4 regions of the Brevibacillus sp. TJ4 genome follow, and region 3 is predicted to be linked to each of the others. Evidence: riboswitches for the same ligand, from Rfam matches in the RefSeq annotation. Region 3 holds a riboswitch; each other region holds the start of a gene.

Region 1 (5,964 bases), 550 kb from region 3:
TCCACCCGCGACACGTTTACATTGCGCTCCAATGTCTTTTCGCTCACCCGGCGAAACGCGGCGACGTCTTCCTTTTCCTGAACAAAGGCACGCATCACACGCACCCCGGAAACGGACTGCTGGACGTGGTCGTTCATCTCGCCAAACGCCTCCTGCGCCAGGTAAAAGCGCTCATGCAAAAGCCGGCCGTAATACGCCGTAGCCCAGGCCACAAAAGGCAGCGGCAGCAAGGCTGCTACGGTCAGCTTCCAATCGATCGTGATCATCATCACACTGAGAGTCAACAGCGTCATAAACAGCGAATCGACCAGAGTCAGCACACCCACACTCGCGGTCTGCTCAATCGCCGGAATGTCGTTGGTGGCGATCGCCATCAAGTCGCCGCTGCGCCTGCGCTGGTAAAAGGAGGGCGTCATCCGCGTCAGATGGGAAAACAGCCGCTGTCGCAAAATTCGCTCCAAAATCAGCGCTCCTCCGTTCAGCAAATACCTCCAGAGAAAGCGCATCGCGTAGAGGGAAAACCCAAGCGTCAGCAAAATCAGCACATTTTGCGTCAAAATAGCCGGCGTCAACGTGCCGTTGCGCATGCTGTCGACCATCTGGCCGATCAGACGCGGCGGCCACAACATCAGCACATCTATCAGAAACAGACAGGCGATCCCTATCGTATAACGCTTCCAATATGCCCGGAAAAACCAGGATAATTCTCGTAATATTCGCATAAAGCTCACCTCATGGAAGTTGCATGGCCCCTGTAAAAAAACAAAAGGAGGAGCGTCAAAAGTTACGTCCTCCTTCACTTCTAACATCGTAATTTACCAAATTTTCCTTGTCAATAAGTTTTGTTTTTCCACCCCGTAGCTCCAGCCACTCGCTGCGCAGCATGCTGTAGACGGCGTGATCGACGTAGTGATCGTACAAAAACTCGTTGCGGCGCATGACTCCTTCCAATTGAAAACCGAGCCGCTCGGGAATCGCCCTGCTCCTGGCATTGCCGGTCGCTGCTTGAATCGTCAGCCTCTCCAGCTTCCAGGAGCCGAAGATCAATCGATCCATGTACGTCACGACAGCCTGCGTCATCAGCCCCCTGCCTTGAAACTGGGAGCCCAGCCAGTAGCCGAGCGACGTCTTTTTGTTGATCCAGTCGATGTTGTGCACGCCGAGCGTTCCCGCCAGCCGCCCCTTGTACCAGATGCCGTAATGCGTGCCCTGGTTGTTGTTGTGCTGGTCGATCGTCATGGCGATAAACTGCGCGCTATCTTCCACCTTTGTATTGTAATCGAGCCACGGCAGCCACTGGCGCAAGTAGGCGCGATTGGTGTCAATCAGCCAGAACATCTCGCTCGCATCGCCTGGCTCCAATTGCTTGAGAAACGAATCTTCGGTCATCGGCAGCACTCTCATCCCCATGCTCCTCTCTATTCCGGGTCGATTGCTGATGCAGGCTGTTCCGGCATCGGCACATTCTCTCCATTGAGCACGACATGCGGTACGATTACTGCCTTCAAGGAAGCAGCCACCGGGCAGTATTGCTCGCTCTCCAGCCTGATCGCCTGCCAGATGCGGGAAGGGACCACTGCTCCCGTAGCGTGAAACGTCAAGTGAACCTCCGTGATCGCTCCGGGAGTATCATCGCTGCGCAAAGCGTCCGCTTCGATCTGCAACGATTCCAGTTCCTGCCTCATTTTTTTCAAAATATTCGTTACGCCCATGCCCATGCAGCCGCATAGCGCTACTACCAACAACTCCATCGGACTGTTGCCAGTCGATCCCTCGCCGATCTTCGCGCTGGAATCCATCATTACGCTATACCCGCTCGGTCCTACCGCCCGAAACTGCTTTTCGCCCAGCCATTCCGCCTTTACGCCAATGCTCCTTTTTGCCGTCATGCTTTGCCGCCCCCCAGCTCTTTCCTGATTACTTTCCTTATTATATGAATACCTCCACTCTAGTAAAAACAGCGACCTCCTGCAAGAGCCAGGATGTCGCTGTTCGACTTTTTTACCGTTTGCTGTTTTGAATCTCTTCCGGTTTGAAAATGCCTGTCTCGGTCACAATCGCGGTGATGTAGCGAGCCGGCGTAATATCGAAAGCGGGGTTGTACACCTTGATTCCATCCGGTGCGACCTGCTTGCCCAAGCCATGCGTAATCTCCTCGCCGGGACGTTCCTCGATCGGAATGTCTGCTCCTGTCGCTGTCTCCAGGTCGACCGAAGAAAGCGGAGCTGCGACGTAAAACGGAATTCCGTGAGCCTTCGCCAGAACAGCCACGCCGTAGGTGCCGATTTTGTTGGCAACATCTCCGTTGGCTGCTACCCGGTCCGTGCCGACAATGACTGCCTGCACTTTGCCCTGAGCCATGACCATCGCCGCCATGTTGTCACAAATGAGCGTGACATCGATGCCTGCCTGCTGCAATTCGTAAGCGGTGAGACGGGAGCCTTGCAGCACGGGTCTGGTTTCGTCGGCGTAAATTTTCAGATCCCATCCGCGCTCTTTGGCCAGGTAGAAAGGAGCTGTCGCCGTCCCGTACGCAGCGGTTGCCAGCGCCCCCGGATTGCAGTGGGTGAGGATGCCCATACCGTCTTGCAAAAGCGTCAGCAAATGCTCGCCAATCGTTCGGCACACTTCCGCGTCCTCCCGCTGGATCGCCAGTGCCTCGTCGAGAACAGCGGCCTTCAGCTCGCCTACAGCTTTTCCCGCTTCCTGCTGCACGCGATTTTTGATCCGCTCCAGCGCCCAAAAGAGGTTGACAGCAGTCGGGCGGGATGTGCCCAAATACTCGGCCTGCCGGGTCAGCTCGCTCCAGAACGCTTCCTCGCTCGCCGCTTCACTGTTGCGAATTCCCAGATACAGTCCATACGCTGCCGCCATCCCGATCGCCGGCGCTCCGCGCACCTGCAAATGGCGGATCGCCGCCCATACCTCTTCTGCGGTCGTCAAGGTCAAATAAACCGTCTCCACCGGCAGACGCGTCTGGTCCAGCAAGACCAGCGCATCTCCTTCCCATTTGACCGGTGACAATGCTGTGCTCGTCGTCATACAATCGCTGCCCCCTCATAGTATCTCGCTGTAACGGTGCGTACCAGATCGGTGATGTCTGTCGAGGCTTGCACATTGCCGCGTTCGAGAATCAGCGCTTGCCCGATCTCCAGAGCCAAACGCTCGGCTTCTGCCCTCGTCTGGTCGTCCTTGATATCGTTCAGGTCCGCTACACCGGCAAGACCGATGACGCGTCTGAGGATTTTGCAGCCTGCATATCCGGCAGTATCCTGAATCAGGCGATTGACGTAGCTCTCCCACAGACCTTCCACATGGGCGCTGCGTTCCTTCGCATGCTTGTGCCACAGTGAGACGAATTGCGAAACGAATTCCGTCCATACGTTTTCCACCGTTTCCAGCAGGTACTCGCGGTACGCTTCGCGCTTTTCCCGATCCGGCTGCAAGCCGTGCTGACCGGCGAAATTGAGCAACAGGTTGGCGATCACCGCTCCGATGTCGAAGCCGATCGGCCCGTAGTAGGCGAATTCAGGATCGATCGCCTTGAGACTGGTCGGCGAGATAAAGATGCTGCCTGTATGCAGGTCGCCGTGCAGCAGCGCTTCAGCACGTGTCAAGAAATCGTATTTCAGCTTGGCAATTTCCAGCTTCAGCGGCTTGTTCTGCCAGATCTCTTCCACTTCCCGGCGAATCAGCGGGTTGAAATTGTTGGTCGGCGCGTCTTCATAAGGGTCAGTAAATACCAAGTCTTCTGTAATCTTGCACAATTCGGGATTGATGAACCGTCCGACGAGCGCCTTTTTCTCGTATGGATGCGCACCCAGATCAGATGTGTAAAACAGCGTGTAGGCGAGAAAACGACCAATCTGCTTGGCGAAAAGCGGGTAGGTATTGCCCTCGATCAACCCTCTGCGCATGATCACGTGGTCCCCGACATGCTCCATCACGGTCAGGGCCAATTCCTTGTCGAAGTGATACACTTGCGGCACCAAGTCTGGCACGTACTTGTGCTGGAGCTGCAACGCTTCGCTCTCGATCCGCGCACGGTCCACCGTAAGCGGCCACGATTCGCCGACTACCCGCGCGTACGGCAGGGCCTGCTTGACGATTACTCTTTTTCCTGTCGCTTCCTCGCGAATGTCAAATACAAGGTTCAGGTTTCCATCGCCGATCTCCCGGCTGGAAAACTGCGCTCCCTCGGAAAAAAGCCCGGGAATTCCTTTGACGTACTCGACCGCTTCTTTCTCCGTTAGTGCACGATATGCCATGCTTCCCATTCTCCCTTCGTTCCTGTCGATTTCCTATGTTCCCAAGCTGTATCATCCAAATGTTCAGGTGGTGCAAGCCTGTTCAATCAACGCCAATAGCCAATAAAAAAACCTCTTTTCACGAAGAAAAGAGGTTTTGTACGTACACGTAATGTTGCAACGTGAGTCTCCCCCTTATCTTCCAGACCACTTTTGTTTCTGCAGGAATTAGCACCGTGCATGCGCTATGCGTACAGCCAAAGCTGCTACAAGCGGCATGTCGGTTGCCGGGTATCATCGGGCCAGTCCCTCCACCTTCTCTGGATAAGGTATCCAACATATGCGGTTTTGATTAGTTTGAATCATACAACCATGATGCGGAGACTGTCAACACCCATTTTGGGACAGATGCCCCCTAGCGGCTGTACTGACGCCCCGAGGCTGGCGGCATGTCCCAGTTCCACCAGTCCACCTCTCCCAGCATGGCAGCAGTAATGGACGGCTCTTCCCTGAGCGCAAGCAGTTCCTTCGTAGGTCCGGTGATGACAGCGCCGTAAATGCGCAGTCCGTTCTCCCGCACATACTCATAGCGCTCCTCGATCGCGGGCTCGTTGTACATCAACTGTCTGGCGATGCTCGTAGCCATGCTTTTCTTCTCGACGAGAAATTTCATCTCGTCCAAAAAGGCTTGCTCCCTGCGCTCTCCCTCGCCGTTTTCGAGAATCGGTTTGTCGCCGTAATGAAGCTCCCTTTCAGCAAATCCCCATACATCTCCTGCGGACAGCAGCACGTTGCCTGCACTCTCATCGTGATCCTTTGCCTCCTGACCCGTATCGACCGCAAACCAGATAGACTGGTGCTCATCTGCACCGAGATGGCGAGAGATGAGCTGCTGATACTGCTGATACGTCAAAAAGCGGTCGAAGGAAATCGCCAGTTGCGATACCGTTCCTTCCGGCAGTGTGTCCATCGTCTTCCAGGCGGAGCTGCGCAGATAATCTGTCTCTTCACCGGCTGACGCCTCTGTCGGATAGCGGAAAAACAGCTTCATGTCTCTGGCGCCATTCGTCCATTTCGGCTGTACCTGAACATTCCACAAAACATTCTTGCTCTCCAGATAGCCTGCATTGCGCTGGCTGTTGCCTACGCTCTCACGCAATTCCATCCGGATGTTGCCGTAGAACAGGCCAATCTGCGATCCGCTGCTGCCGACACTGACACCCGGCTGGGTAAAGTTGAAGACGCTCTTCACAACCCGGTGCATATCGTCGTAAATGGGGTAGCCAAACAATACATTGGCAAACCAGATCACCACGCCGGCAAAAAATGCGATCCCCAGCGTGAAGCCCGCATTGCCAAAGCGCATCCGCCACTTTCCCCGGCGCAGCAGAAGCTGCTGGCGCTCCTCGGGAAGCCTGACCTCCTCTGTCGTCGGCCGTACTCCCTCCTCTTCACCCAGAAGCAGGCGCTCCATCCGCTCTGCGTACTCCTCGTCGCGCAGCAGCTCTTCCCGCAGCCGCTCTTCCTCGTCAGCAGGCAGCTCGCCTCGCAAATAGGCCAGCATTCGCTTTTCCCTGTCTTCGTTCTCCCTATTCGTCATCCCGATCACGCTCCTTTATCTTTCGCAGCTTCTGCCGCCCGCGAAACAGTGCCCGCTTGACATCTGTCGTCTCCACGGCAAGTACCTCGGCGATCTCCGCGTAGCTCAAGTGCATGG
Region 2 (5,964 bases), 370 kb from region 3:
GTGTACTCAGCGGCGCGGTCGGCTCGTCAAAGATGACGAACTTGGCCTGCTGGGCAGCGGCTCGGGCGATCAAGATCAACTGCTTTTCCGACAGCGTACATTCCTCCACCTGCTTTTTGACCGGAATGACAAAGTCAAAGTCCTTGAGAATCGCCTCCGCCTGGTCGTAGAGCTGCTGCCAGCGGATCAAGCCTTTTTCCTTGGAGGCGACCATCTGATCGAGCAAAATGTTCTCCGCGACACTCAGATACGGAATCAGAGCGGTATCCACTTCCTGATAGACGCACTGCACGCCGAGTTTTTTGGCGTCCTGCGGAGATTCGATGCGCACCTGCTGGCCCTCGATGGAGATCGTCCCTTCATCCGCCTGATAGGCGCCGGTCAAAATCTTCATCAGCGTGCTCTTGCCTGCCCCGTTTGCTCCGAGAAGTGCGTGTACCTCGCCCGCCTTCACCTCAAAATCAACAGAGCGAAGCGCCGGGACTCCTGAGAATTGTTTGCTGATTCCTGTCATGTTCAAGTGGGACATGGATACACCCCCTTATAATAGGAAGATTCCCGTCCATTGACGACAACGGCGGGAATCTCCAGTTTTGCACGCGCCTTGCTTATTTACCCCATTCGGTCACGTATTCCGACAAGTCGCCCATCGTAACCTTTTTGTCGGTCGGCAGGTCATCCTGCTTCACCAGCACCGGATTCAACTGCACTTTGTCCGGCACCTGCTCCCCGTTAATCAGCTTGAACACGGTTTCTGCGTGTACACGGCCGATGTTGGACGGGTCTACGGCTGCTGTCGCTTTCCACGGGGAATCGGCTTCCTGCATCAACTGCAAGTCTTCGTCGCTCAGGTCGATACCGTATACTTTGATCTCGGTGCGTCCAGCTTGCTGGATCGCGCGAGTAGCTCCTTTGGCGAATTCATCCCAGGCTGCCCACACCGCAGTAATATCCCCTTTGTTCGGGTATTGGCGCAGGATCGCTTCCATTTGCGATTGCGTGTCCAGGGCGGTGTTGTTTGTCGCGCTGCCGAATGCGGCAATTTCCTTGATGTCCGGATATTTCTTCAGGAATGCTTCATAGGTAATTTGACGTTTTTCCATCGGGGCAAAGCCTGCGACCCAGATTTTTACGATATTGCCCTGACCGCCGATATCTTCAGCCATCTTTTCGAGGCTCAGCTCTGCCAGCTTCTGGTCATCCTGCTCTACGACAGGTACGCCCGGAATATCGATGTCGGTGTCGAAGAGGACCACCGGAATGTTTTTGTCAACCGCTTTCTGTGTACCTTGCTGCAGCGCTTCTGCCGTACCGTGGTCGATCAGGATGCCGTCAAAATTCTGGTTGACTGCTGCATCCAGATTGGAAGCCATTTTCGACAAGTCAGTATCGGCATTGAATACGGTCAGTTGGCCGCCGTTTCTCTCTACTTCTGCTTTCACGCCGTTGATGTACTGGGCGGAGAAAGTACCCACGTTTTGGCGCATGACCAGCGCGATTCGCTTGCCTTGTTCTTCGGCTGGCGCGGCGCCATCCCCGCCTGCTCCGGTGCTGCTGCCTCCGCTGCCGCCGCTTCCGCAAGCCGTCACCAACAGGGACAGCCCGACGACCAAGGAACTAATCACACTAAAACGCTTTTTCATATCGATTTACCCCCTATTATTCGTTCTCTGTACCGCAGGGAAGGGAAAGTACCGCGCAAAAAAGCCTCTTTCATATCAGAAAGAGGCTTCAATCAGCTTGATCTTCACCTCTTATCTGCCAGGCAAGTCATACGCTCACCTGTAGGAATTAGCACCTTGGCACGCAGTGTCGTCGACCGCACGTGCTAGGTTGCCGGGCTTCATAGGGCCAGTCCCTCAGCCTTCTCTGGATAAGAGAAACAGTATTTTTTGAACCTTCATACCAATCTATACAGAATATAAGGGAAAGCGTATCCCGCTGTCAACGGCTAACTTCATTTTAACAACTAGTTACAATATTCAGAAAGAGATTGCCTGTTTTGTGTTGAACTAAATTGGAAAATCGTTATATTCTGCGCAAAAAACGGTGATGCCTCGTGCCAATTGTAAAAGAAGTGATCCTGCAACTATCGTTCACCCTTATTCCCTTTGTCTTTTTCCACCTCTATTACCGCGACAAGGCCACCAATTACAGCCGGCGCTTCATACTCGGCACCAGTACTCTCTGCCTGTTTTTGGCGATGAGCTTCTCTGCCAGCGTTGTCGAAGGCATCATCTTCGACATTCGCTACGTCGTGCTGTTCTTTGCGCTCGTCTTCGGCGGCATCAAAATCGGACTGATCGTGATGGCGGAATTTATCGCGTATCGCATGTACCTGGGCGGGGAAGGAGCTCTGGCAGGTATTCTTATCGTGATCTACAACTTTTTCCTCTCCATTCCCATCGCCAATCTGTACCGGCAGCATCGCGGGGCTATGGTGACGCTTGTGGTAGGCATCTTTTTCTCCATCGAGCCGCTGATTCTGACCTATTTGTTCTTCCCGGACTATGTGATGGAACATTTCCTGTTCCACATTTCGGTCATTCCTGTGCAAAATTGTCTCGGCACCTGTCTGCTGCTCACGCTATTCAAAAAGTCAGCAGAAGAGAAAAGCGTGTTTTTGCAACATGCCCAGAACGAAAAAATGACGACGATGAGTCATGTCGCGGCTTCTCTCGCTCACGAGGTGCGCAATCCGCTGACGACCGTAAAAGGCTTTCTCACCCTGATTAAGGAAACGCCGGACGATACGGCCAAGATCAGCCAGTACATCACCATTTGCCTGCATGAAGTGCAAAGAACCGAGTCCATCTTGTCGGAATATCTCTCCATTTCCAAACCGATCACCGCCCGGAGCGAACGCGTGAACGTGTCGGAACAGCTCGTGCTGATACGCGAAGTGATGATACCCTTTGCCAATATGAACAACGTCGAGCTGATGCTCTACAAACCAGATACACCCCTGTACGTGACAGCCAACCCGGACGCCTTCAAGCAGGTGCTCGTCAATTTTATCAAGAACGCGATCGAAGCCTGTTCGGATACCCAATTCGGTCGCGTGACCCTGACGCTGCACTCCGTCGATACCGACATCATTCTGGAAATCGAGGACAACGGAATCGGCATGGACCAGGAGCAGATCAAACGCCTCGGCTCCATCTACTTTTCCACGAAAACGTCCGGCACAGGTCTCGGACTTACCTACTCGTACCGCGTGATCCACCTGATGGGCGGACAGATCGCGGTGAACAGCAAGCCAAACGCCGGAACCACCTTCATCCTCACTCTCCCCCGGCAGGCGGAAACCGCGGGATGAGATGAAACCCGCCGCCCTTGCAGATCGTATACAGTTCCATACAAAAAGGGTGAGGAGAGATTGCAGTGATTGAGATGCGCGGGGGGAAAGACCTCAAGTATTCCAGTGAATTGCCGGCGTGGAGCAAATATGCGCACGCCGCGCTGTTTGCCTTTTTGGGACTCGTCTGTCTGGCCTTTTTGGGCGCAGGATTGTACATGCTGACAGTTGAGGATAACTGGACGGTCTCTCTTGTGTTTTTCCTTTGCTTCGTACTTTTCATCTGGGTGATCTGGTTCGGCTCCCGCTTTCTCAAGCTTCAGTATACGTTTCTCGTACAAACGGAACTGCGCGAAGACGGCTATTACACGCTGGTCATAAACCGCAAGACCGGAGAAAAAGAGGAAAATCTGATTTCCTTTTCGCAAATGAGCGAGGTGCTGATCGGGAGGCTGACTCGCTATGTTTCCGTCGCTGGTCAACATCACCGAGGATACTACGCCAATGGCGCGAGAATCATCATGGTCTGGCGCGACGAGCAAGGCCGGACGCAGTATGCCATGTTTTCCGAGAACAGACAGGACTATCTGGATCAATGGATCCATCGCTTCTACGAACAGCAGATACCGGTGTATACCACCGAGGAAAATCTGAACCGCGTCCAGCACACCCACCTGCCGGAGGCATATGAACAGATTCCAAAGGACGCGCACAGTGGAAAGCCGTTCTTTCGTACCGACTTCCGTACGAATGATACGGCGGCTGACTGGCAAAGCGAAGGAATGAGAAAACAGGAGGCCGTCGAGCAGGCGCGTAACGATGCAAAATTCTTCCGTCCGGTCTTTCTCGCAACGATCGTATGCAACTTCCTGGTCGCTTGCTTGTGGATGCCGCACTGGCCGGTTGAAGACGGCGTATTCAGTGACAATGCCCCGACCTTCCTGATCGTGCTGCCCAATATTTTTTTGATCGTGTGCTCACAGTCGTACTGGCGAAAACGTACGAAATGGTACCGTCCGCTGCTGGATACGCTCATCCTGCTCGCAGTTCAGACCTGCGGCATGGCAGCCTCCCTGCTCTACCGGGATACATCTGCCACTCATTTTGAAGCTCTGGCAGTCGATGCAGTGGCAACAGGCATCTTTTTGTGCATTGTTTTTTTCGTCATCCGCATCGCCACTCGCAAGCGGAAAGTCCCACAGGCAAAATAGTCCTCTCCCTGCATAGCAGACGATATTGACAGCAAAAAGCGGTTATTGCTATAAAAAAGAAAGAATAGCACTCAAGGAGACAGAGTGCTAACCATGCTGCTATACCTGTCCATTCATACCCCAATCTCGATTCTGGAAGGGAGAGCGAATGTTTTTCTATGGAAAAGAAGCAGTTTCAAGCCGAATCCAAGCGACTGCTGGAGATGATGATCAACTCCATCTACACGCAGAAAGAAATCTTTCTTCGCGAGCTGATTTCCAACGCCAGCGACGCGATTGACAAAATCTACTACAAGGCCTTGAGCGACGACAGTCTCGTTTTTGACAAAGATCGTTACTACATCAAGGTGATTCCCGACAAGGCAAACCGCACGCTGACCATCCTCGACACGGGGATCGGCATGACCCGGGAAGAGCTGGAAAGCCTTTTGGGGGTCATCGCCAAGAGCGGCTCGCTCGCATTCAAGCAGGAAAATGAGGCAAAGGACGGGCACAACATCATCGGTCAGTTCGGCGTCGGCTTCTACTCCGCCTTCATGGTGGCAGACGTGGTTACGGTCATAAGCAAAGCGCTGCATGGCGATGGCGCGTACAAATGGGAGTCCTCCGGCGCAGACGGCTACACGATCGAGGCGGCGAAGCGCGATTCCGTCGGCACGACGATCACCCTGAAAATCAAGGAAAACAGCGAAGAAGAGAACTACGACGAATTCCTCGACGAATACCGTCTGCGGGCGATTATCAAAAAGTATTCCGACTTCATCCGCTACCCGATCAAAATGGATGTCACGAAAAGCCGGCTCAAGGAAGGCAGCGACAGCGAGTACGAACAGTACCAGGAGGAACAGATCATCAACAGCATGGTTCCGATCTGGCGCAAAAACAAAAGCGAGCTGACCGACGAGGATTACGAGAATTTTTACCGCGAAAAGCACTACGGGTTTGACAAGCCATTGAAGTCCATTCACATCAGCGCAGACGGGGCTGTCGTCTATCAGGCTGTTCTCTTTATCCCGGAAAACATCCCGTTTGACTACTACACCAAGGAGTATGAGAAAGGGCTCGAGCTGTACGCCAATGGCGTGCTGATTATGAACAAGTGCGGCGATCTGCTGCCCGACCACTTCAGCTTCGTGAAAGGGATGGTAGATTCCGAGAGTCTGTCGCTCAATATCTCCCGCGAGATGCTCCAGCATGACCGCCAACTGAAGCTGATCGCCAAAAATATCGCCAGCAAAATCAAGAGCCAACTGCAAACCATGCTGAAAAACGAGCGGGACAAGTACGAGCAGTTTTTCAATGCGTTTGGCCGCCAGTTGAAATTCGGCGTCTACAACGATTTTGGCAGCCACAAGGACGTGCTCCAGGATCTGTTGCTCTTCTACTCTTCCAGGGAGAAAAAGCTGGTTACCCTGGATGAGTACGTCTCGCGGATGCCGGAAGAGCAAAAGTACA
Region 3 (5,964 bases):
TTACCGGAAAGCGTGCAGACAGTGTGCCCAGCACCGGATCGAGCGCCGCATCGCCGCGGAACGCCACGCGCAGGATGCGAGCCACTGGTCCTGTTTGTTTGATGTTGCTCAAAATTTCGGCAGGCACTTCATCGTCAAAGATCGTCTTGATGAAGTTGCGTGTTGTTTGCTGCTGTGGATTGCTGAAAATATCGAGCACGGAGCCTTGTTCGATGATCTCGCCGTTTTCCATAATCGCTACACGGTCGCAGATTTTCTTGATAACCTGCATCTCATGGGTAATCAGCACAATCGTCAGGTTAAACTTGCGGTTGATGTCGAGCAGCAGCTCCAGGATCGATTCGGTCGTCTGCGGGTCGAGAGCCGATGTCGCCTCATCGCACAGCAGGATCTCGGGATCGGTAGCCAAAGCACGGGCAATCCCTACGCGCTGCTTTTGTCCGCCAGACAATTGGGAAGGATAAGAGTTTGCCTTATCTTCCAGACCAACCAGTCTGAGCAAATCTTCTACCTTGCGCTTGATCTCGTCCTTTGGCACTTTGTTCATCCGCAGAATCTCTGCTACGTTGTCGAAGACATTGTAGGAGGAGAGCAAATTAAAGTGCTGAAAGATGATGCCGATCTTTTTGCGCGCTTGACGCAAATTCTTTTCATCGAGAGACAGCATATTCTGACCGTTTACCACGACAGAGCCGCTCGACGGCTTCTCCAGCAGGTTGATCGTACGGAGCAAGGTACTTTTCCCCGCTCCGCTGAATCCGATCACACCGAAAATTTCTCCCTTTTCTACGTTGAGCGACACGCCTTTCAATGCTTCTACCTGCTTGTTCCCAACCGTAAACGTCTTGCGGATATCGGTAAGCTGAATCATCGTTTACAAAACTCCTTGCTCAAGTATTTGCCTTACCAGGACGGCAGGACAGCTCCATCAAAATTCTCATCGATAAATTTCTTCACTTCTTCAGAGCGATACACTTCAATCAATTTTTGGAGATTCGGGTTATCTTTATTTTCATCTTTGGCCGCGATAACATTCACATACGGCGAATCAGATGTCTCGGCGAAAATCGAATCGGTTTTCGGAGAGTAGCCGGCTTCCATCGCGAAGTTGGTGTTGATGCTGGCGATGTCTACGCTGCTCAGGGAGCGTGCCAGGAAAGCTGCTTCCAGCTCTTTGAATTCCAGGTTTTTCGGGTTTTCCACGATATCGAGCGGAGATGCGGTTTCTCCTGCGTCTTCTTTCAGCTTGATCAGGCCAGCCGCTTCATACAGCTTCAGCGCGCGTCCGCGGTTGGTCGGGTCGTTTTGTACGCCAGCGATGCCGCCATCTGGAATTTCGTCGAGGCTTTTGTACTTGGCGGAATACAACCCCATCGGGAATGTTACCGTATTGGCCACGATCACGAGGTTTGCTTTTTGGTCAGCGTTGAATTTCTCGAGGAACGGAATCGTCTGGAAGCTGTTTGCATCCAGGTTGCCCGATACCAATGCCTGGTTCGGCTGCACGTAGTCGTTGAATACAACCACGTCAACGGTCAAGCCCTCTGCTGCCGCTACTTCTTTGACCTTGTTCATAATCTCTTCGTGCGGTCCAGCGGTCACGCCTACTTTAATGGTGTTGTTCTCTCCTTCTGCCGGTGCCGCGCTGTTGCCGCCGCAAGCGGTCAGCAAGGATGCTGCGAGCAAAAGTGACGAGAGCAAAATTCCTGTCTTTTTCATGTACGTTTCTCCCCTTTTTGGTATCTCTTTCATTTGCTTTCGATATTAGAAAAGCCCCTTCCCGAAGGAAGAGGCAAAAAGCACAGAAAAATGGCTCGTTCCCTCTCTTATCTTCCGGAAAATAATTTCCGCTGGATTTGGCACCATATCGAACAGATAGGTTGCCGAGGTTTCATCGGGCCAGTCCCTCAACCTCTCTCTATAAGAGATGACAGGTTATAAAGTTTGGAAAGATTTGTATCCTTATCACCTTAGTAGGTCTTCAATCCGTTTGGATAGTAGGATTATATAGTGAAGTTTGAGAGGTGTCAATCTTTTTTCACGGAACATGTAGAAGACAATCGAATAATGGCGAACGATTGAACAGGGGAAAAGAATAACATTGATCAAAATACGAATGTTTTCTTGATTTACGCGTAGAACATTTGTATAATGGGGAACGTGAAAAACTTCAACCCTACTCTCGCGGGTGATGCTATGCCTATACAGGACACAAGTGAAAGCAGGAAGACGCTGTCTCATATCTACAACGAGATAGCCAAGGAGTTGTTCGGTTTTGGGACAACTTTGCTGAGAGTCACCATCGAGAACAACATCATTACCTTTTACGCGAAGCATCGTCGTTCTCCGCGTTCTGCTGCTCTGGAAGGGGAAGCGCCAGCCTTGAAGCTGGAGGTCGACTTCCGCATGTCGCTTCTGTACAAAAAACGGCTGCGGGAACGAATCGAGGAAGAGATGGGTTTGCCGATGGAGGCTGTGCTGCGCGATTACGACGCCGCCACCCAATGGGCAATCACCAATATCATCCTCGCAGAAGACAAGTAAATAGCGATTCATGCCTGCGGATTTTCTCTTTTGATCTATCTTAAGGGAAGACCACAGTCTTGAATAAACGGGTGTACTTCTCTTTGTTTACGAAGAAGAGTGTTCTTGTTTAGAAGGATTCATTATTTCTAACCAAGGGTGCTTTTCTTTTTCTTTTTTATTCATTAGAAAATGGGGGAGATTCATTTATGAAAACTTTCGTACGCACCATGCTGTCTGTATCTGCACTCTCACTGGCGCTGGCCGGCTGCGGTTCGAGCGACCAAGGCCAACAGCCGCAAGAGGGCGCGACTGGAGGAGCTGCACAGGGAGCACCGACCAAACTGGTCATCTCGACCTGGGGCTTTTCGGAAGACTTTTTCCGTGAAGAAATTTACGCTCCTTTTGAAAAAGAGCATAACGTGGAGATCGTCCTGGAAATCGGGAACAACGCAGAGCGCCTGAACAAAGTGCGCCAAGGCAACAGCAACGTCGACCTGATCTACCTCTCCGACTACTACGCTCAGCAAGGTATCGAGGATGGCCTGTTCGAGACAATCGACCGCAGCCGTATTCCGAACCTGGAGGAAATCTACGACATCGCCAAAGCGCCACTGGGCGAAGAATACGGACCGGCGTACACGGTTGGCCAATTCGGGATCGCCTACAACCCGAACCTGATCGAGACCGAGATCAAATCGTGGAGCGACCTGTGGAATCCTGAACTGGCGGGCAAAATGACGCTGCCAAGCATCACTTCCACGACTGGACCGATGATCCTCGATGCTGCTTCCATGGTAGCGGGCAATGAAACCTTCAATGAAGACCAGGCATTCGCCAAAATCAAGGAACTCAACGATGGCGTGGTCAAGTATTACGACAAAACATCCGAGTACGTGAACATGTTCACCCAGGAAGAAATCGCAGTTGGACCGATCATGGAAATGTACTTCAAAGATATTCAGGCAGCCGTTCCAGACGCGAAATTCGTCTCTCCTGAAGAAGGCGGCTACGCTGTTATGAACACCGTCAACATCGTCAAAGGCAGCAAGAACAAAGAGCTGGCCGAAGAGTTCATCAACTACCAGCTGAGCAAGGAAGTACAAGAAAAGGCAGCCAAAGCGAAAGTGGACTCTCCTGTACACAAAGGGCTGACGTTGACCGAAGAAGAAGCACAAGGCATCACCTACGGCGAAGAAACCATCAACAAATTGCGCATGCTGGAAATGAAGATGGTAAACGACAACTCCAAAACATGGATTGATCGCTGGAACCGCGAAATCATTCAATAAGGCACTGACGCTGGCAGCACAAGGGTATATCGGCAAAACGCATATACCCTTGTGTTTTTCGCCAGGTGCAAGCAAACCGTAGAGCAGGGGGAGAGTGCGCATGAAAAAAATCGTGCTTGATGTGGACACTGGAGTCGATGACGCGCTTGGCATTATCTTGGCAGTAAAAAGCGGCATGTTTGATGTTCTCGGCATTACAACCGTAAACGGCAACGTCTCTCTTGCCAAATCTACGGAAAACACGTGCAAAATCCTCGACTTTATCGGGGCTGATGCGGGGATTCCGGTAGTTCGCGGAGCGTCCCAGCCACTTTTGCGCCACGTGTACTTTGAGCATCGGATTCACGGTGAAGACGGCCTGGGCGGCGCCCTGCGCGATTTTTCCGCAAGCCGGCAGGCACAGGACGGGTTTGCCCCTGATTTTATGATCGAGCAGGTAAAAAGCCATCCCGGTGAAGTGACCTTGATTATGACTGGGCCGCTGACCAATCTGGCGCTCGCTATCAGCAAGTACCCGGAGCTGGTACATCAGGTCAAGGAAGTCATCTTCATGGGCGGAGTGGTCACGCAATACGGCAATGTGACGCCGACTGCCGAGTACAACATGTACGTCGATCCGGAAGCCGCCAAGCTCGTCTTTCACGCCGGTTTCCCCGAACTGACGATGGTTGGCCTCGATGTGACGCGCAAAGTCTTGCTGGACGAATCGCACATCGCAGAGCTGGGCGATACGGAGCTCGCCGATTATGTGAGGGTGAGTACATCCGAGTACACACAGCGGTATTTTGAACGAAATGGCGTCCGCGCCTGCGCCCTGCACGACCCGCTGGCTGTCGGAGTGGCGATGAGCCCGGAACTGGTGACCACCCGCAAGCTGTTTGTCGACATTGAGACAAGAAGCGAGCTGTGTGACGGTCAGACCATCTGCGACTTTCAGAACAGACTCGGGAAAAAGCCGAACATGCACGTATGTCTGGACGTGGATGCCCCCGCCTTTTTTGAGCAGTTTGTCCGCGTGCTGAATAGCTGACGATACCGGGAACAGGAGTTAACGACATGAAGAAAAAAGGCTTGTATCTGTTATTGTTGCCTGGGGTTTTGTTTTTGACGTTGTTTTTGGTCATTCCCATCGCGATGACGATTTTCTCCACCTTCTATCACGAAGGCGGCTTTACCGTACAGGGATACCTGACTTTTCTCACCGATACGTACTATCTGAAAATCTTGTGGACCACGCTGCAAGTAAGCCTGGTCACCACCTTTGTCTGCATTTTGCTTGGTTTTCCCGTATCGTATTACATCTCCAGACTGGGTGCGCGCAAAAAGGGAATCCTGCTCGCGCTGGCAGTCTTTCCGCTTTTGACCAGCTCGGTAGTACGGTCATTTAGCTGGATGATTATTCTCGGAAAAAAGGGGTTGCTCAATTCTTCCCTGCAATGGCTGGGACTGATTGAAAAACCGTTGGAAATACTGTATACCCCGACCGCAATGATGATCGGGATGATCCATCTGTTTTTGCCGCTGATTATTATTACGCTCGTGGGCGTCATGGAAAATATCGATTCAGACTTGCTGAAAGCGGCGGAGAGTCTGGGTGCTTCGCGCTTTACGGCGTTTCGCAAGGTGATTTTGCCGCTGAGCATGCCGGGACTGATCGTCGGCAGCATCCTCGTCTTCGTCGGCAGCCTGACTGCCTATACCACACCTGCCCTGCTCGGCGGGAAGCAAGGAGTCATCTCCACATTCCTCTACCAGAATGCCGTCACGCTCAACGATTGGCACATGGCTTCGGTCATCGCGACCATTATGATTGTAATTACGTTTGTGGTGATTGGCTTGATGAACAAGGTTGCAACGAAACTAAATCCGAAGGGGTAGAAGGGTATGCAGGAGAAAAATCCAGGGTTGGCCCTGTTTACACTTCTGGTGTTCCTGTTTTTGCTGGGGCCGCTCGTTATCATTTCCTTTACATCGTTTGAACCCGGGGTCGTCCTGAAGTTTCCGCCGGAAGGCTTCTCCTGGCGATGGTACGAGAACATTTTTAAAGTGAAGATGTTTATGACGACGTTCTGGACATCGATGTTCGTATCGCTGGCGGGCAATTTGCTGGCGCTGCTGATCGGCGTCCCTGCCGCATATGCGCTAAGCC
Region 4 (5,964 bases), 600 kb from region 3:
ATCGCCCGAACGCGATTGTCACATTTGCTTCATCGCTACACCAAGCTGTATCCCGATGTGGATTTGTCGATCAAGATCGCAGAATCTGTCGAAATAGGACCTTGGGTACAAAAAGGGCAGGCAGACCTGGGCTTGACCCGGATTATTCCGGGAGAGTTCCAACTGTCGGCATATTTGCTGTATGAGGACCCGATCGTGTTCGTCGTCCCGCACAACGGCGGAGATATGGAAGCGCCGCTGCCGGATTGGGAAAATGAGCTGGAAACGAAGCGGCTGCTGACCTACAACCACCCCGGCTACTGGGATGAGCTTTTGCTGCTGCTGCGACAGCGAGGATTGGCTTTGCGGACGATGGCTGTATCCCAGGTCGATATCACCAAGCGGTTCATCGAAGACGGGCTGGGCGTGTCCTTTTTGCCACATTCGGCGGTCACCCGCGATTTGTTTGAAAATCGCTTTATCGAGCTGCCGACGCCCGGACTGAACGTGCCCAAAGTGGCCTCCTACCTGGTCGTTCCCAAGGGGGGCATGAGTGAAGCAGCCAAAGCGTTTGTCGATATTTTGCGTTCCCTGTATCCGCCGATGACACCTGTGCTGCCGGGAGGAAGAGCGCAAGTCTAATTACAAAACAAAATCAATACCACTTCAATATTTTATTTATCATTACGAAAGGTGATTAGTATACTGATAAGAAAGAGATGTTGAAGGGGTGGAGATGATGGGTTCACAACCTATGCTGGCAGTTGGCCTGGACGGAATCGCCGTAGCGGAAACAGACTTGAGCCTTGTCGACGGTCTGAATGGATTACTGGTATATCGCGGCTATTGGGCGCGGGATTTGGCGATCAGACATACGTTTGAAGAAGTGGCGCACTTGCTGTGGTACGGTCACTTGCCAACCGAGCAGGAATTGGCAGCGCTGACAGACAAAATGAAAGCGAAACGCACACTGCCTGATTACGTCAAGGCGGTCATTCGCGCAATACCCGCAGATGTGGACATGATGAGTGTGCTGCGTACTGGCGTGTCGGCACTGGGCAATTCGACGCACCGCTGGCCACCTACGATTGACGAAGTCATTTCCGTTGCCGCGAAAATGCCGACGATCGTAGCCTTTCGCCATGCCTGTGTGCAAGGGCGGGAACCGCTTGAGCCGGATGCCGGGCTTGGACATACCGCCAACTACCTGTACATGCTGAAAGGAACAAAGCCTTCTCACGCGCATGTACGGGCGCTGGATGCGTACCTGATCTTGACGCAGGAGCACGGCATGAATGCTTCTACATTTACAGCCCGGGTCGTCAGCTCGACACAGTCGGATCTGATTTCGGCGATTGCCGGCGCGATTGGCTCGTTGAAAGGACCGCTGCACGGCGGCGCACCGTCGGAAGTGACGGAGATGATCGAAGCGATCGGAAGCAAGGAAAATGCGGAGCCATGGCTGCGCGACAAGCTGGAGAACGGCGGCAGACTGATGGGCTTTGGCCATCGCGTCTACAAGACTGTCGATCCGCGCGCGACCGCTTTGCGTGTCGTCGCCTCGGAACTGTCGGGTGACGATCCCTGGTTTGACCTGGCGACACATGTGGAACAGGTGGGGCTGAAGCTGCTGGAGGAATACAAGCCGGGTCGCAAGCTCAACACCAACGTCGAATTTTTTGCCGCTGCCGTGATGCGTGCCGTCGGTCTGGACGACGACTTGTTTACGCCTACCTTTGCCGTCAGCCGCGTCGTCGGTTGGGGTGCCCATGTGCTGGAGCAGGCGGCGAACAACCGGATCATTCGTCCGCAATCGATCTACACCGGTTCCATGCCGGAGTAATCCGACTGCAAAACAGGCAGACGTCCACTTGCCCATGCCGGCAAGTGGGCGTTTTTTACGCGATGCGCGAGTCCGGGGTGGGAGAAGTGCAGCACGAGATTGCATTCATGGCTGCACTTTGGCATGATGGTGAAAAAGAGGAGGAGGAGTGAAAAAATGGCTTTGTTGGCTGCCCCGTTTCAATTCAAGGGACTTACATTGAAAAATCGTGTGGTCATGCCGCCGATGTGTCAGTATTCCGTAGAGGCGCATGACGGTACTCCGACTGACTGGCATTTTGTTCACTACGTTTCCCGTGCCGTAGGCGGAACCGGACTAATTATCGTGGAGATGACAGATGTGGAGCCGGATGGCCGGATTACCAACCGCGACCTGGGGCTGTGGTCCGATGAGCAGATCCCTGCATTTGCCCGCATCGTCTCGGAGGTACATAAGTACGGAGCGAAAATCGGCGTTCAGATCGGCCATGCCGGACGGAAGGCGGAGGACGCGGAGGTTCCGGTCAGCGCCTCGGCGATTCAGTTCCCTGGCTCCCGCTACAAGATGCCGCGCGCCTTGACGACAGAGGAAGCGGAGCAGATGGTGATCAAGTTCGCCGAGTCTGCCCGCCGCGCTGTGGAGGCAGGCATGGATACGATCGAGATTCACGGTGCCCACGGGTATTTGATCCATCAGTTCCAATCCCCTCTGACGAACAAGCGCGATGATAAGTACGGACGCGATCTCGCCCTGTTTGGCGTGGAAGTGATCGAAGCGGTCAAAAAGGTAATCCCGGAGGACATGCCGCTGATCATGCGTCTGTCTGCTGTTGAGTATGTGGATGGCGGTTACGGGCTGGAGTACAGCACGGAATTGTGCCGGCGGTACAAGGAAGCGGGTGTGGACATTTTCCACCTGTCGAGCGGAGGAGAAGGACCGATCGGCTCCGGAGGCCGTCCGGGTGTGCATCCAGGCTACCAGGTTCCGTTCGCGCGTGCGATCAAGGAAGCGCTCGACGTGCCAGTGATCGCAGTGGGCCGCCTGGAGGATGCGCAGTTGGCGGAAGCGATTCTCGGCAACGGAGACACCGACCTGGTCGCTGTCGGACGCGGAATGCTGCGCGACCCGTACTGGGCGATTCATGCGATTCGCGAGCTGTCTGGCGAAATCGAGCTTCCCCAGCAGTATTTGCGCGCATTTTAACGAATCCAAGGACAGGAAATGAAAGCAGCCCCGTCGCAGCCAGTAGTTGTCGCGACGGGGCTTTTTTCGATGTTTTGTTTGTTAGACCGTGCTTACGTTGGCTACCTGTTTCAAGGCTTGCTCCAGGTCGCCGATAATATCGTCAATCGATTCGGTTCCTACGGACAAGCGGACCATTCCCGGAGTGACGCCGGCAGCAGCCTGTTCTTGTTCGGTCAACTGCTGGTGGGTCGTGCTGGCCGGATGGATGACCAGCGACTTGGAATCGCCCACGTTTGCCAGATGCGAGAACAGTTGCAGGGATTCGATCAGCTTTTTGCCTTCCGCTACACCGCCGCGAATCCCGAACGTCAGGATGGCTCCGGCACCTTTTGGCAAGTATTTTTGCGCCAGCTCATACTGGCTGTCCCCTTCCAGCCCCGGGTAGTTGACCCACTCCACTCCGGGATGGGAAGCGAGATAGCGGGCGACGGCGAGCGCGTTCTCGCTGTGCCGCTCGATCCGCAGATGGAGCGTCTCCAGCCCTTGCAGGAAGAGGAAGGAATTGAACGGCGCGACGGCTGCTCCGATGTCGCGTTGCAGTTGGACCCGCGCTTTGATGATGTACGCCAAAGGCCCGACCGCTTCCGTGTACACCACACCGTGGTAGCTCGGGTCCGGAGTCGTCAGTCCGGGGAACTTTCCGTTGTTCCAGTCAAATTTGCCCGAGTCTACGATGATGCCGCCGATCGCGGTACCGTGCCCGCCGATAAACTTGGTCGTGGAATGGACGACGATGTCGGCACCATGCTCGAATGGACGGCAGAGGATCGGGGTCGCGAACGTGTTGTCGACAATCAGCGGCACGCCGTTTTCGTGGGCGATGGCCGCGATCGCCTGCAAATCGGCTACGTCGATGCGCGGATTTCCGATCGTTTCGCAAAAGACAGCTTTTGTCTTGTCGGTGATGGCAGCGCGGAAATTCTCCGGATTGGACTGATCGACGAAGGTGACCTTGATCCCCAAGCGCGGCAGGGTATGGGCGAACAGGTTGTATGTCCCTCCGTACAGACTGCTGGAGGAGACGATCTCATCGCCAGCCTGGGCGATGTTGAGGATCGCAAACGTGATCGCAGCTTGCCCGGAAGCGGTTGCAAGTGCGCCCACGCCTCCTTCAAGCAGGGCGACGCGCTGTTCAAAGGCGTCCTGGGTCGGATTCATAATCCGTGTGTAAATGTTTCCGAATTCCTTGAGCGCGAACAGGTTGGCAGCATGCTCCGTGTCATTGAACACGAACGAGGTCGTCTGATAGATCGGCACAGCGCGCGAGCCTGTCGCCGGGTCGACCGTCTGTCCTCCGTGTATGGCGATCGTCTCTGGTTTCCACTGTTTTTCTGACATGACAAGATCTCTCCTTTTCCGATTGAAGGTAAAAGTAAAAACGGAGCCTTCTCCTGAGTAGAAGAAGGCTCCGGTCATCCCGTGCGCACATTCATCTCTCAGAATCCGTGATTCGATTCTGCAGGAATTGGCACCTTGCATGCTCCATGCTGGTTGCCGGGTTTCATCGGGCCTGTCCCTCCACCGCTCTTGATGAAAGCTGGGTCTTGCTCTAATTGTTGTCACAATTGTAAGAAAATAATGACTGGATGTCAACAACAATACGTAAGTTTTCAGGTTGGTTTTTGAGGGATTGGCAATGCAGTCAGCGATTAGAAAATCAAAAGGGCTTGTGATATGATGAGTAGTGGAAAAAAACCAATCGCTCTTTACATACATCGATGGAAATACCATTTCAGGGGGAATAACCAATGGACGATCAAGTAAAAGAAATAACGCCGGAACAACTGCTGGAAAAGCTGGAAGCGAACGAACCGGTGCAAGTGATTGACGTGCGCGAGGTAGACGAATGGAACGCCGGACACATCAAGCAGGCCAAGCTGATTCCGCTCAGCTTTTTGCCGCATCGCATGCATGAACTGGACAAATCGCTGCCCGTCGTCTTCGTCTGCCGCAGTGGCGCGCGCAGCCATACGGCGACCCAGTTTTTGAGCAGCCAGGGATTCGACGCTGCCAACATGGTAGGCGGCATGCTCGCCTGGCCCGGTGAAAAAGAAGTAGAATAGAGACATAGATATAGATACAGGGGGAGGAAATAGCGGTGAGTGGAGAACAGATGCAACAGGAAAAACCGGGTCAAAAAATCTGGTTTCCTGTCTTGGCTGGGGTGCTGATTCTGGCCATTATCGGAGTTTTGGGCTATCCGTACATGCAAAAGCAGCAGATTCCCGTCTTGAAGGCGATGAGTGACTTTACGCTGGAAAATATCGATGGCACGACGTACACCTTCTCGGAAAGCACGGGGAAAGTCCGCCTGGTCGAGTTTATCTTCACCAACTGCCCGGACATTTGCCCGGCGACCACCTATAACATGACACTGCTGCAGGATAAACTGAAGGAAGAAAATCTGTTTGGGGACAAGGTGGAATTTTTGACGATCACCTTTGACCCTGAGTACGACACCGCAGAAGTATTGCAGGAGTATGCGGAGACATTTCGCGCCGATCAGAGCGGATGGAAGTTCCTGCGCGGAGATGAAGCGGCGATCGAAGCTGTCACCCAGGATTTTGGGATGGCTGTGATGAAGCTGCCGGATGACAACTCTCCGAGCGGCTATTCGATCACCCATACCGCGCGCATGTTTCTCGTCGACAAAGACGGCAATATGCGCCAAGCGTACGGCATGGCAGCCGATATGGACATGGATTTGATGCTCAAGGAAATGAAAATATTGGCCGACTAAAGAAAGATTGTGCAACGCCCACTTGCGAGCACCAGTTTAGCAAGTGGGCGTTTTGTATGAGTCGGCATTGTTTGGACCAGAATCTGTCAACACTAGATGAAACGAATTGCTTACAATGTGTTACAATAGAAATGGCATGCTTGGTTCGGGTTTCCAAAATCATGCACGATGACGTTAG

Evidence for each region. A riboswitch is a leader RNA that binds a small molecule or an ion and turns the genes downstream of it on or off. The one in region 3 is predicted to bind S-adenosylmethionine.
Region 1: it holds a riboswitch for S-adenosylmethionine, as region 3 does, so the genes downstream of both, mtnK (S-methyl-5-thioribose kinase) here and ACAF76_RS00700 (MetQ/NlpA family ABC transporter substrate-binding protein) in region 3, are expected to answer to the same signal.
Region 2: it holds a riboswitch for S-adenosylmethionine, as region 3 does, so the genes downstream of both, ACAF76_RS02390 (sugar ABC transporter substrate-binding protein) here and ACAF76_RS00700 (MetQ/NlpA family ABC transporter substrate-binding protein) in region 3, are expected to answer to the same signal.
Region 4: it holds a riboswitch for S-adenosylmethionine, as region 3 does, so the genes downstream of both, ACAF76_RS19180 (homocysteine synthase) here and ACAF76_RS00700 (MetQ/NlpA family ABC transporter substrate-binding protein) in region 3, are expected to answer to the same signal.

The regions. Positions count from the first base shown of each region.
Region 1 is NZ_CP185865.1:697,391-703,354, reverse strand. Features, by position in the region: gene ACAF76_RS03220 (ABC transporter ATP-binding protein) at 1-722, opposite strand, end outside; gene ACAF76_RS03215 (GNAT family N-acetyltransferase) at 778-1,404, opposite strand; gene ACAF76_RS03210 (OsmC family protein) at 1,419-1,889, opposite strand; gene mtnA (S-methyl-5-thioribose-1-phosphate isomerase) at 2,002-3,042, opposite strand; gene mtnK (S-methyl-5-thioribose kinase) at 3,039-4,268, opposite strand; SAM riboswitch class I at 4,440-4,578, opposite strand; gene ACAF76_RS03195 (anti-sigma factor) at 4,663-5,847, opposite strand; gene ACAF76_RS03190 (sigma-70 family RNA polymerase sigma factor) at 5,837-5,964, opposite strand, start outside.
Region 2 is NZ_CP185865.1:525,247-531,210, reverse strand. Features, by position in the region: gene ACAF76_RS02395 (sugar ABC transporter ATP-binding protein) at 1-529, opposite strand, end outside; gene ACAF76_RS02390 (sugar ABC transporter substrate-binding protein) at 609-1,643, opposite strand; SAM riboswitch class I at 1,752-1,880, opposite strand; gene ACAF76_RS02385 (ATP-binding protein) at 2,060-3,319, shown strand; gene ACAF76_RS02380 (hypothetical protein) at 3,385-4,509, shown strand; gene htpG (molecular chaperone HtpG) at 4,668-5,964, shown strand, end outside.
Region 3 is NZ_CP185865.1:151,046-157,009, forward strand. Features, by position in the region: gene ACAF76_RS00695 (methionine ABC transporter ATP-binding protein) at 1-871, opposite strand, end outside; gene ACAF76_RS00700 (MetQ/NlpA family ABC transporter substrate-binding protein) at 904-1,719, opposite strand; SAM riboswitch class I at 1,824-1,927, opposite strand; gene ACAF76_RS00705 (DUF2294 domain-containing protein) at 2,197-2,544, shown strand; gene ACAF76_RS00710 (ABC transporter substrate-binding protein) at 2,733-3,815, shown strand; gene ACAF76_RS00715 (nucleoside hydrolase) at 3,916-4,845, shown strand; gene ACAF76_RS00720 (ABC transporter permease) at 4,872-5,693, shown strand; gene ACAF76_RS00725 (ABC transporter permease) at 5,700-5,964, shown strand, end outside.
Region 4 is NZ_CP185865.1:3,895,009-3,900,972, reverse strand. Features, by position in the region: gene ACAF76_RS19195 (LysR family transcriptional regulator) at 1-621, shown strand, start outside; gene ACAF76_RS19190 (citrate/2-methylcitrate synthase) at 719-1,822, shown strand; gene ACAF76_RS19185 (NADH:flavin oxidoreductase/NADH oxidase) at 1,979-3,004, shown strand; gene ACAF76_RS19180 (homocysteine synthase) at 3,086-4,384, opposite strand; SAM riboswitch class I at 4,473-4,583, opposite strand; gene ACAF76_RS19175 (rhodanese-like domain-containing protein) at 4,795-5,109, shown strand; gene ACAF76_RS19170 (SCO family protein) at 5,145-5,786, shown strand; gene rnjA (ribonuclease J1) at 5,955-5,964, shown strand, end outside.